3 regions of the Azospirillum ramasamyi genome follow, and region 1 is predicted to be linked to each of the others. Evidence: predicted binding sites of a transcription regulator. Region 1 holds the regulator's gene; each other region holds the start of a gene.
The links. Region 1 encodes HrcA, which represses chaperone genes, less so after heat shock. Its sites were predicted from a motif close to GTTAGCACTCNCCNNNGGNGAGTGCTAAC; they were not measured.
Positions count from the first base shown of each region.

Region 2: the regulator HrcA is predicted to act here: its motif matches at 1,195-1,223, upstream of groES (co-chaperone GroES).
Region 3: the regulator HrcA is predicted to act here: its motif matches at 784-812, upstream of groES (co-chaperone GroES).

Region 1 covers NZ_CP029829.1:2,562,706-2,564,975, forward strand. The annotation lists gene grpE (nucleotide exchange factor GrpE) at 1-490, opposite strand, end outside; gene hrcA (heat-inducible transcriptional repressor HrcA) at 544-1,584, opposite strand; gene DM194_RS12075 (creatininase family protein) at 1,752-2,270, opposite strand, start outside.
Region 2 covers NZ_CP029830.1:859,856-862,125, reverse strand. The annotation lists gene DM194_RS16350 (NAD(P)-dependent alcohol dehydrogenase) at 1-655, opposite strand, end outside; gene groES (co-chaperone GroES) at 1,264-1,593, shown strand; gene groL (chaperonin GroEL) at 1,612-2,270, shown strand, end outside.
Region 3 covers NZ_CP029829.1:2,197,072-2,199,341, reverse strand. The annotation lists gene DM194_RS10295 (hypothetical protein) at 1-99, opposite strand, end outside; gene DM194_RS10290 (usg protein) at 253-516, opposite strand; gene groES (co-chaperone GroES) at 873-1,163, shown strand; gene groL (chaperonin GroEL) at 1,212-2,270, shown strand, end outside.

The DNA of each region.
Region 1 (2,270 bases):
CGGCGGCCTTGCCGGTGTTCTCGATCTCGAACATGACCTGATGGAAGTTCGGGTCGAACGGCTCGCCGGTCGGGTCCAGCTTCTTGATGCCGGCGCGGTCGAAGGCGGCGAACAGCTGGCGTTCGGTCGCCTCGACGCCGACGGCGAGGCTCTTCAGCATCTCGTCCTTCTCGCGGCCTTCGGCGGGCACGGCCTCCAGCGCGCGGCGCAGGTTGTCGGCGACCGACACCAGTTCCTTGGCGAAGCTGGACACGGCGAACTTGCTGGCGTCCTCGCGGTCGCGCTGGGCACGGCGGCGGGTATTCTCCGTCTCCGCCATGGCGCGCAGAAGCTGGTCCTTCAGGCTGGCGACCTCGGCCTCCAGCTTGGCGACGCGGTCCTCGGGCGAACCGGCATCGGCACCGTTGGCGGCGGCCGTGTTGGCGGTCTCGGCGGTGGCCTCGGTCGGCTCCACGGTGGCGTCGGCGGGCTTGTTCTGCTCTTCGCTCATGGTTTTCTCGATTCTTGCCTGGTCGTATGGCGGGGAGTGAGGCGAGTGGGCGGTCAGCCGATCAGCCGGCTGACCACCTTGGCGGTGTAATCCACCAGCGGAATGATGCGGGCGTAGTTGATGCGGGTCGGGCCGATGACCCCGATGGCGCCGATCACCTGTTCGCGGCTGTTCTGGAACGGGGAGATGATCATCGAACAGCCGGAGTGGTTGAACAGCACGTTCTCCGCCCCGATGAAGATCTGCACGCCGTCGCCGCGGCCGGTGGCGTCCAGCATGCGCAGCATCGTCTCCTTGGTTTCCAGCGCCTCGAACAGGGCGCGCACGCGCTCCAGATCCGACAGGGCGGTGACGTCCTCCAGCAGGCGGGACTGGCCGCGGACGATCAGCTGGCCGGCATTCGCCCCGCCGGAGCCGGCCCAGGTGGCCAGTCCGGCGGCGACCACCTTGCGCGACAGCTCGTCCAACTGGGTCTTCTGCTGCTCGATCTCCTGCAGAACCTCCTGCCGGGCCTCCTCCAGCGTGCGGCCGGCGAGCTTGGCGCTGAGGAAGTTCGAGACCGTCTGCAGGGTCGAGGTGGGAACCCCCATCGGCACTTCGATCACCCGGTTCTCGACCAGCCCATCCTCGTTCACCAGAACGACGAGGGCGCGGCCGGGGCCGAGCGACACGAATTCGATGTGCTTCAGCGGCCGGTCGGTCTTGGGCGCCACCACCAGCCCGGCGCAGTGCGACAGGCCGGAGAGCATGGCGGAGGCCTCGCCCAGCACGTCGGCGAAGGCGCGGCCGGAGGCGGAGCATTTCGCTTCGATCGAGGCGCGCTCGTCCTCGGTCAGAGACCCGATCTCCAGCAGGCCGTCGACGAACATGCGCAGGCCGGCGTCGGTCGGGATGCGGCCGGCCGAGGTGTGCGGGGCGTAGAGCAGCCCCTGCTCCTCCAGGTCGGCCATCACGTTGCGGATGGTCGCGGGCGACAAGGCCATGCCAAGCCGCCGCGAAATGGTGCGCGACCCGACCGGTTCGCCGGACGCCACATAGGCGTCGACGATCAGCCGGAAGATCTCGCGCGATCGCTGGTTCAGCTCGTTGATCATGGACGTCGGGCCGTCTTTTCTGTGGGCGGTCTTTTCTGGGCCGTCGTTTCGCAATCGGTCGACGTGGATCGGAAATCCCGCCGAACGGTCCGAATTTAGGCAGGTCCAATCGCCGAATCAACGTGCGGGGCGAAGTTGCCGCGCTCGCCTGCGACCATGGAGCGTCCTTACTGCTCCGCCAGGTAGGCGCGGTACTGGGCGCTGATGGCGCCGACCGCGGCCTCGTACAGGCGCTGGCCGTGCTCGGGGCGGGCAAGGCCGGGGGCGGAGCCGATGCGGCCGTCGGGGTGGCGGCGGCGGAAGTCGCGGGCATCGTAAAATCCGCCGGCCGGCGCCTGTTCCGGCTCCATCGCCGCGCTCTTGATCGAATCGGGATAGGCGTACTGGGTGACCGACACCTCGCTGGGCGTGGCGTGCGAGCCTTCCCTGCCCTGGTACAGCTCGCGCGACAGGCGGCCGACCTCGCCGTTCTCCCACCAGTTCACCAGGGTGCAGCGCAGATCCGGGGCATCGCGGCCGCGCAGCGCCCGGTTCTCCGCATAGATCTCGTAGAAGGCGGCGCGCAGGGTGGCGATGTTGCCGCCATGGCCGTTGACGAAGAAGAAGCGTTGGAACCCGTGTTCGGCCAGCGAGCCGACATAGTCGCGCAGCACCGCGATCAGCGTCGACGGCTTCAGCGTCATCGA
Region 2 (2,270 bases), on a different replicon from region 1:
TTCGCTTCGCCATCACCATCCGCGCCGGCACGGCGTCGACGGCGATGATGGAGGTGGCGCCCTTCAGCTTGGCCCCGGCGGTGGCACACAGCCCGATGGGCCCCTGGGCGAAGACCGCCACCGTGTCGCCGATGCGGATGTCGCCGCGCTCAGCCCCGGAGAAGCCGGTGGACATGATGTCGGGGCACATCAGCACCTCTTCGTCCGTCAGTTCGTCGGGGACGCGGGCGAGGTTGTTCATCGCGTCCGGCACCAGCAGATATTCGGCCTGGGCGCCGTCGATGGTGTTGCCGAAGCGCCAGCCGCCCAGCAACTTCAGACCATGGGCGGTGTCTGGGCCGTCCTGGGAGGGGCAGCCGCATTGGCAGGCGTTGCTGTGGCCGCTGGGGGTGATGGCCCCGGCGATCACCCGCTGCCCCTCGCGATAGCCGCTGACGGCGGAGCCAAGCTTCTCGATGATGCCGACCGGCTCATGCCCGATGGTCAGGCCGCGATTGACCGGGTACTCCCCCTTCAGGATGTGGATGTCGGTTCCGCAGATCGTCGTCGTGGTGATGCGGATCAGCGCGTCAAGCGGCCCGACATCGGGGATCGGTTTGTCGTCCAGCACGATGCGGCCCGGTTCGACGAACACTGCCGCTTTCATCATGACCATGGCGTTCTCCCGTTACGGTAGACGCCGGTTCCGAAGCTGTTTGGCGTGACCTTCGCAAACGGCCCGCGGCCGGCGATATGCTTCACACCGACCAGTCTAGCGCGGCCGGATGAGCGCCGCATTGACCCATGTTAATGGGCGGCGCGCGGGATCTGCATCGCTGCGCCGACGGCCATCTTGACGCCAGCTTGAGCTTGATTAGATTTCGCCCGCGCCGGGGTGCCGCCGCTGCGCCGCTGCCCACCGGATCCCGGCGCGCCCGAAGACCGTGTCCTGCATGTTGCTCCGCGGAGGATGTGTGAGATGCCGATGACCAGATATTTGCGCGCTCCCCCGGTTCGCCCGGCCTCGGCGTCCAAGTGAGACGGCCGTCAAGCTCAGCCGGGAAGACCCAAAGAAAAACTCGCACAGAGCATTAACCCGTGCCCGATATTTCGGACATGGGCAATCACCGCTTGAGATTTAAAAGAAATAGTGCTTGATTTTTTTCTTTAAAAATCCTCTTGACGACAAATATGCAGCGAGTAAATTCCCGCTTTGAAAGCACGGCCCATTCGGGCGTGCTTGAGAACCAAAGACATTCGCTTAGACTCAAGGAGTGTCACGCCATGAAGTTCAAACCGCTTCACGACCGCGTTCTGGTCCGCCGCGTCGAATCCGACACCAAGACGAAGGGCGGCATCATCATCCCCGACACCGCCAAGGAAAAGCCGCAGGAAGGCGAGGTCATCGCCGTCGGCGCGGGCGCGCGGGACGAGGCCGGCAAGCTGATGGCCCTCGACGTGAAGCCCGGCGACCGCGTGCTGTTCGGCAAATGGTCCGGCACCGAGGTGAAGATCGACGGCGAGGATTTCCTGATCATAAAGGAGAGCGACATCCTCGGCGTGATCGAGGGCGCCGCCGAACCCGCCGAGAAGACCGCCCGGAAAGCTGCGTAACAGGGGAGGAACAGGACCATGGCTGCGAAGGACGTGAAGTTCGGCTCCACCGCCCGCGACAAGATGCTGCGCGGCGTGGACATCCTGGCCGATGCCGTGAAGGTCACTCTCGGCCCGAAGGGCCGCAACGTGGTGATCGAGAAATCGTTCGGCGCCCCGCGCATCACCAAGGACGGCGTGTCGGTCGCCAAGGAAATCGAGCTGGCCGACAAGTTCGAGAACATGGGCGCGCAGATGCTGCGCGAGGTGGCGTCGAAGACCGCCGATCTGGCCGGTGACGGCACCACCACCGCCACCGTGCTGGCCCAGGCCATCGTCCGCGAGGGCGCCAAGTCGGTCGCCGCCGGCATCAACCCGATGGACCTCAAGCGCGGCATCGACATGGCGGTCGACGCCGTGGTGACCGAACTGAAGGCCCGCTCCAAGAAGGTGACCACCAACGAGGAAATCGCCCAGGTCGGCACCATCTCCGCCAACGGCGACCGCGAGATCGGCGACATGCTGGCCCGCGCGATGGAGAAGGTCGGCAACGAGGGCGTCATCACGGTCGAGGAGGCCAAGAGCCTGGAGACCGAGCTAGATGTCGTCGAAGGCATGCAGTTCGACCGCGGCTACACCTCGCCCTACTTCGTCACCAACGCCGAGAAGATGCAGGTGGAGCTGGATGATCCCTACAT
Region 3 (2,270 bases), 370 kb from region 1:
GTCCGCCGCTTTCTCCGCCACCATGCCGGACGTGCAGCCGACGGCATTACGGTCGCCCCAGCCTTCGTTCCAGGATTCTGTCCTGCGCTCCGCCGCCATCGCACCCTCCGCACTCTCCGCCGCCGGTATTTGCTAAAATTTTAGCGATCCGGTCGGGCGGGCGCTGTGACGGTTGTCACAGGGTCGCGGAATGCATGATGCCGGGCAGCGCTGCCGATGCCTGGAGGGCGAGGCAAAGCGCGCGAAGGGTCGTCAATGAATATGAAAATCCGCGGCGGCGTGGCGCAGATCGCCGGGAGTGATCAGGGTCTGGGTCGCCAGCCTCACCGAATGCAGCTTGCCGTCGAGGTTGCGTTGCCAGAAATCGAGGAAGCGCCGCAGGACGGGATATTCCGGCGCCTGATCCAGATCCTGCCACAGATAGGACTGCAGAAGGCCGGGATGGTCCGGCATGTGATAGAGGATCTCGGCCGTGGTCAGGCGGTAATCACGGAGCTGGAGGATGAGATTGGCCATGCGCGGTCTCCCATGCGGTTGGCGGTTCGATCGGGACTGTGCGGTGTCCGGTTCCTCTCATGCGGTCCCGGCGGCGGTGAGCCGGCTCCGGGACGGTGGGGCCTTCCATGACCCTTTGAAGAAATCCTGCCCGGCGACGATCCGCCCCGCAAGGGAGAAAGTTGTTTTTAATCAGCGTGTTAGCAGCATAAAGAGGCGAGTGCTGCCGGCATTTGCATCAAATTCCGAAACGAGCCTCTTGAATCCACAAACCGCTTGGATTAGCTGTCTGGCACTCGCCGGGATGGAGTGCTAACAGCCACGCCCGCGCCAATCAACGTCAGTCAGAACCAAGCCTTGATCCAAGGAGGCATTCCATGAAGTTCCGCCCGCTGCACGACCGCGTCGTCGTCAAGCGTCTGGAGTCCGACACCAAGACCAAGGGTGGGATCATCATCCCCGACACGGCGAAGGAAAAGCCGCAGGAAGGTGAAGTCATCGCCGTGGGCCCGGGCGCCCGCGACGAGTCGGGCAAGGTCGTGGCGCTGGACGTCAAGGCCGGCGACCGCATCCTGTTCGGCAAGTGGTCGGGCACGGAAGTGAAGATCGAAGGCGAGGATTTCCTGATCATGAAGGAATCCGACATCATGGGCGTCATCGAGGCCTAAGTCCTCCGCCCGTATCCTTCGAAATTTACGAATTAAGGGAATTGAGACATGGCTGCCAAAGACGTCAAGTTCGGCCCCACCGCGCGCGAAAAGCTGCTGCGTGGCGTTGACATCCTCGCCGACGCCGTGAAGGTCACGCTGGGCCCGAAGGGCCGCAACGTCGTGATCGAGAAGTCCTTCGGCGCTCCGCGCATCACCAAGGACGGCGTGTCGGTCGCCAAGGAAATCGAACTGTCGGACAAGTTCGAGAACATGGGCGCCCAGATGGTCCGCGAGGTCGCCTCGAAGACCAACGATCTGGCCGGTGACGGCACCACCACCGCCACCGTCCTGGCCCAGGCCATCGTCCGCGAAGGCGTGACGAAGGTCGCCGCCGGCCTGAACCCGATGGACCTGAAGCGCGGCATCGACCTCGCCGTCGCCACCGTCGTCGCCGACATCCAGGCCCGCGCCAAGAAGGTCACGACCAACGACGAGATCGCCCAGGTCGGCACCATCTCCGCCAACGGCGAAGCCGAGATCGGCACGATGATCGCCCAGGCGATGGAGAGGGTCGGCAACGAGGGCGTCATCACGGTGGAAGAGGCCAAGAGCCTGGACACCGAGCTGGACGTCGTCGAGGGCATGCAGTTCGACCGCGGCTACCTGTCGCCGTACTTCGTGACCAACGCCGACAAGATGGTCGCGGATCTCGAGAACCCGTACATCCTGCTGCACGAGAAGAAGCTGTCGGGCCTGCAGCCGCTGCTGCCGGTTCTGGAAGCCGTCGTCCAGTCCTCGCGTCCGCTGCTGATCATCGCCGAGGACATCGAGGGCGAGGCGCTGGCCACCCTGGTGGTCAACAAGCTGCGCGGTGGCCTGAAGATCGCCGCCGTCAAGGCTCCGGGCTTCGGTGACCGCCGCAAGGCGATGCTGGAAGACATGGCCATCCTCACCGGCGGCCAGGTCATCTCGGAAGATCTCGGCATCAAGCTCGAGAACGTCACCCTCGACATGCTGGGCACCGCCAAGAAGGTCGTGATCTCCAAGGAGACCACCACGATCGTCGACGGCGCCGGCGAGAAGGCCGACATCGAAGCCCGTTGCGGCCAGATCCGCGCCCAGGTC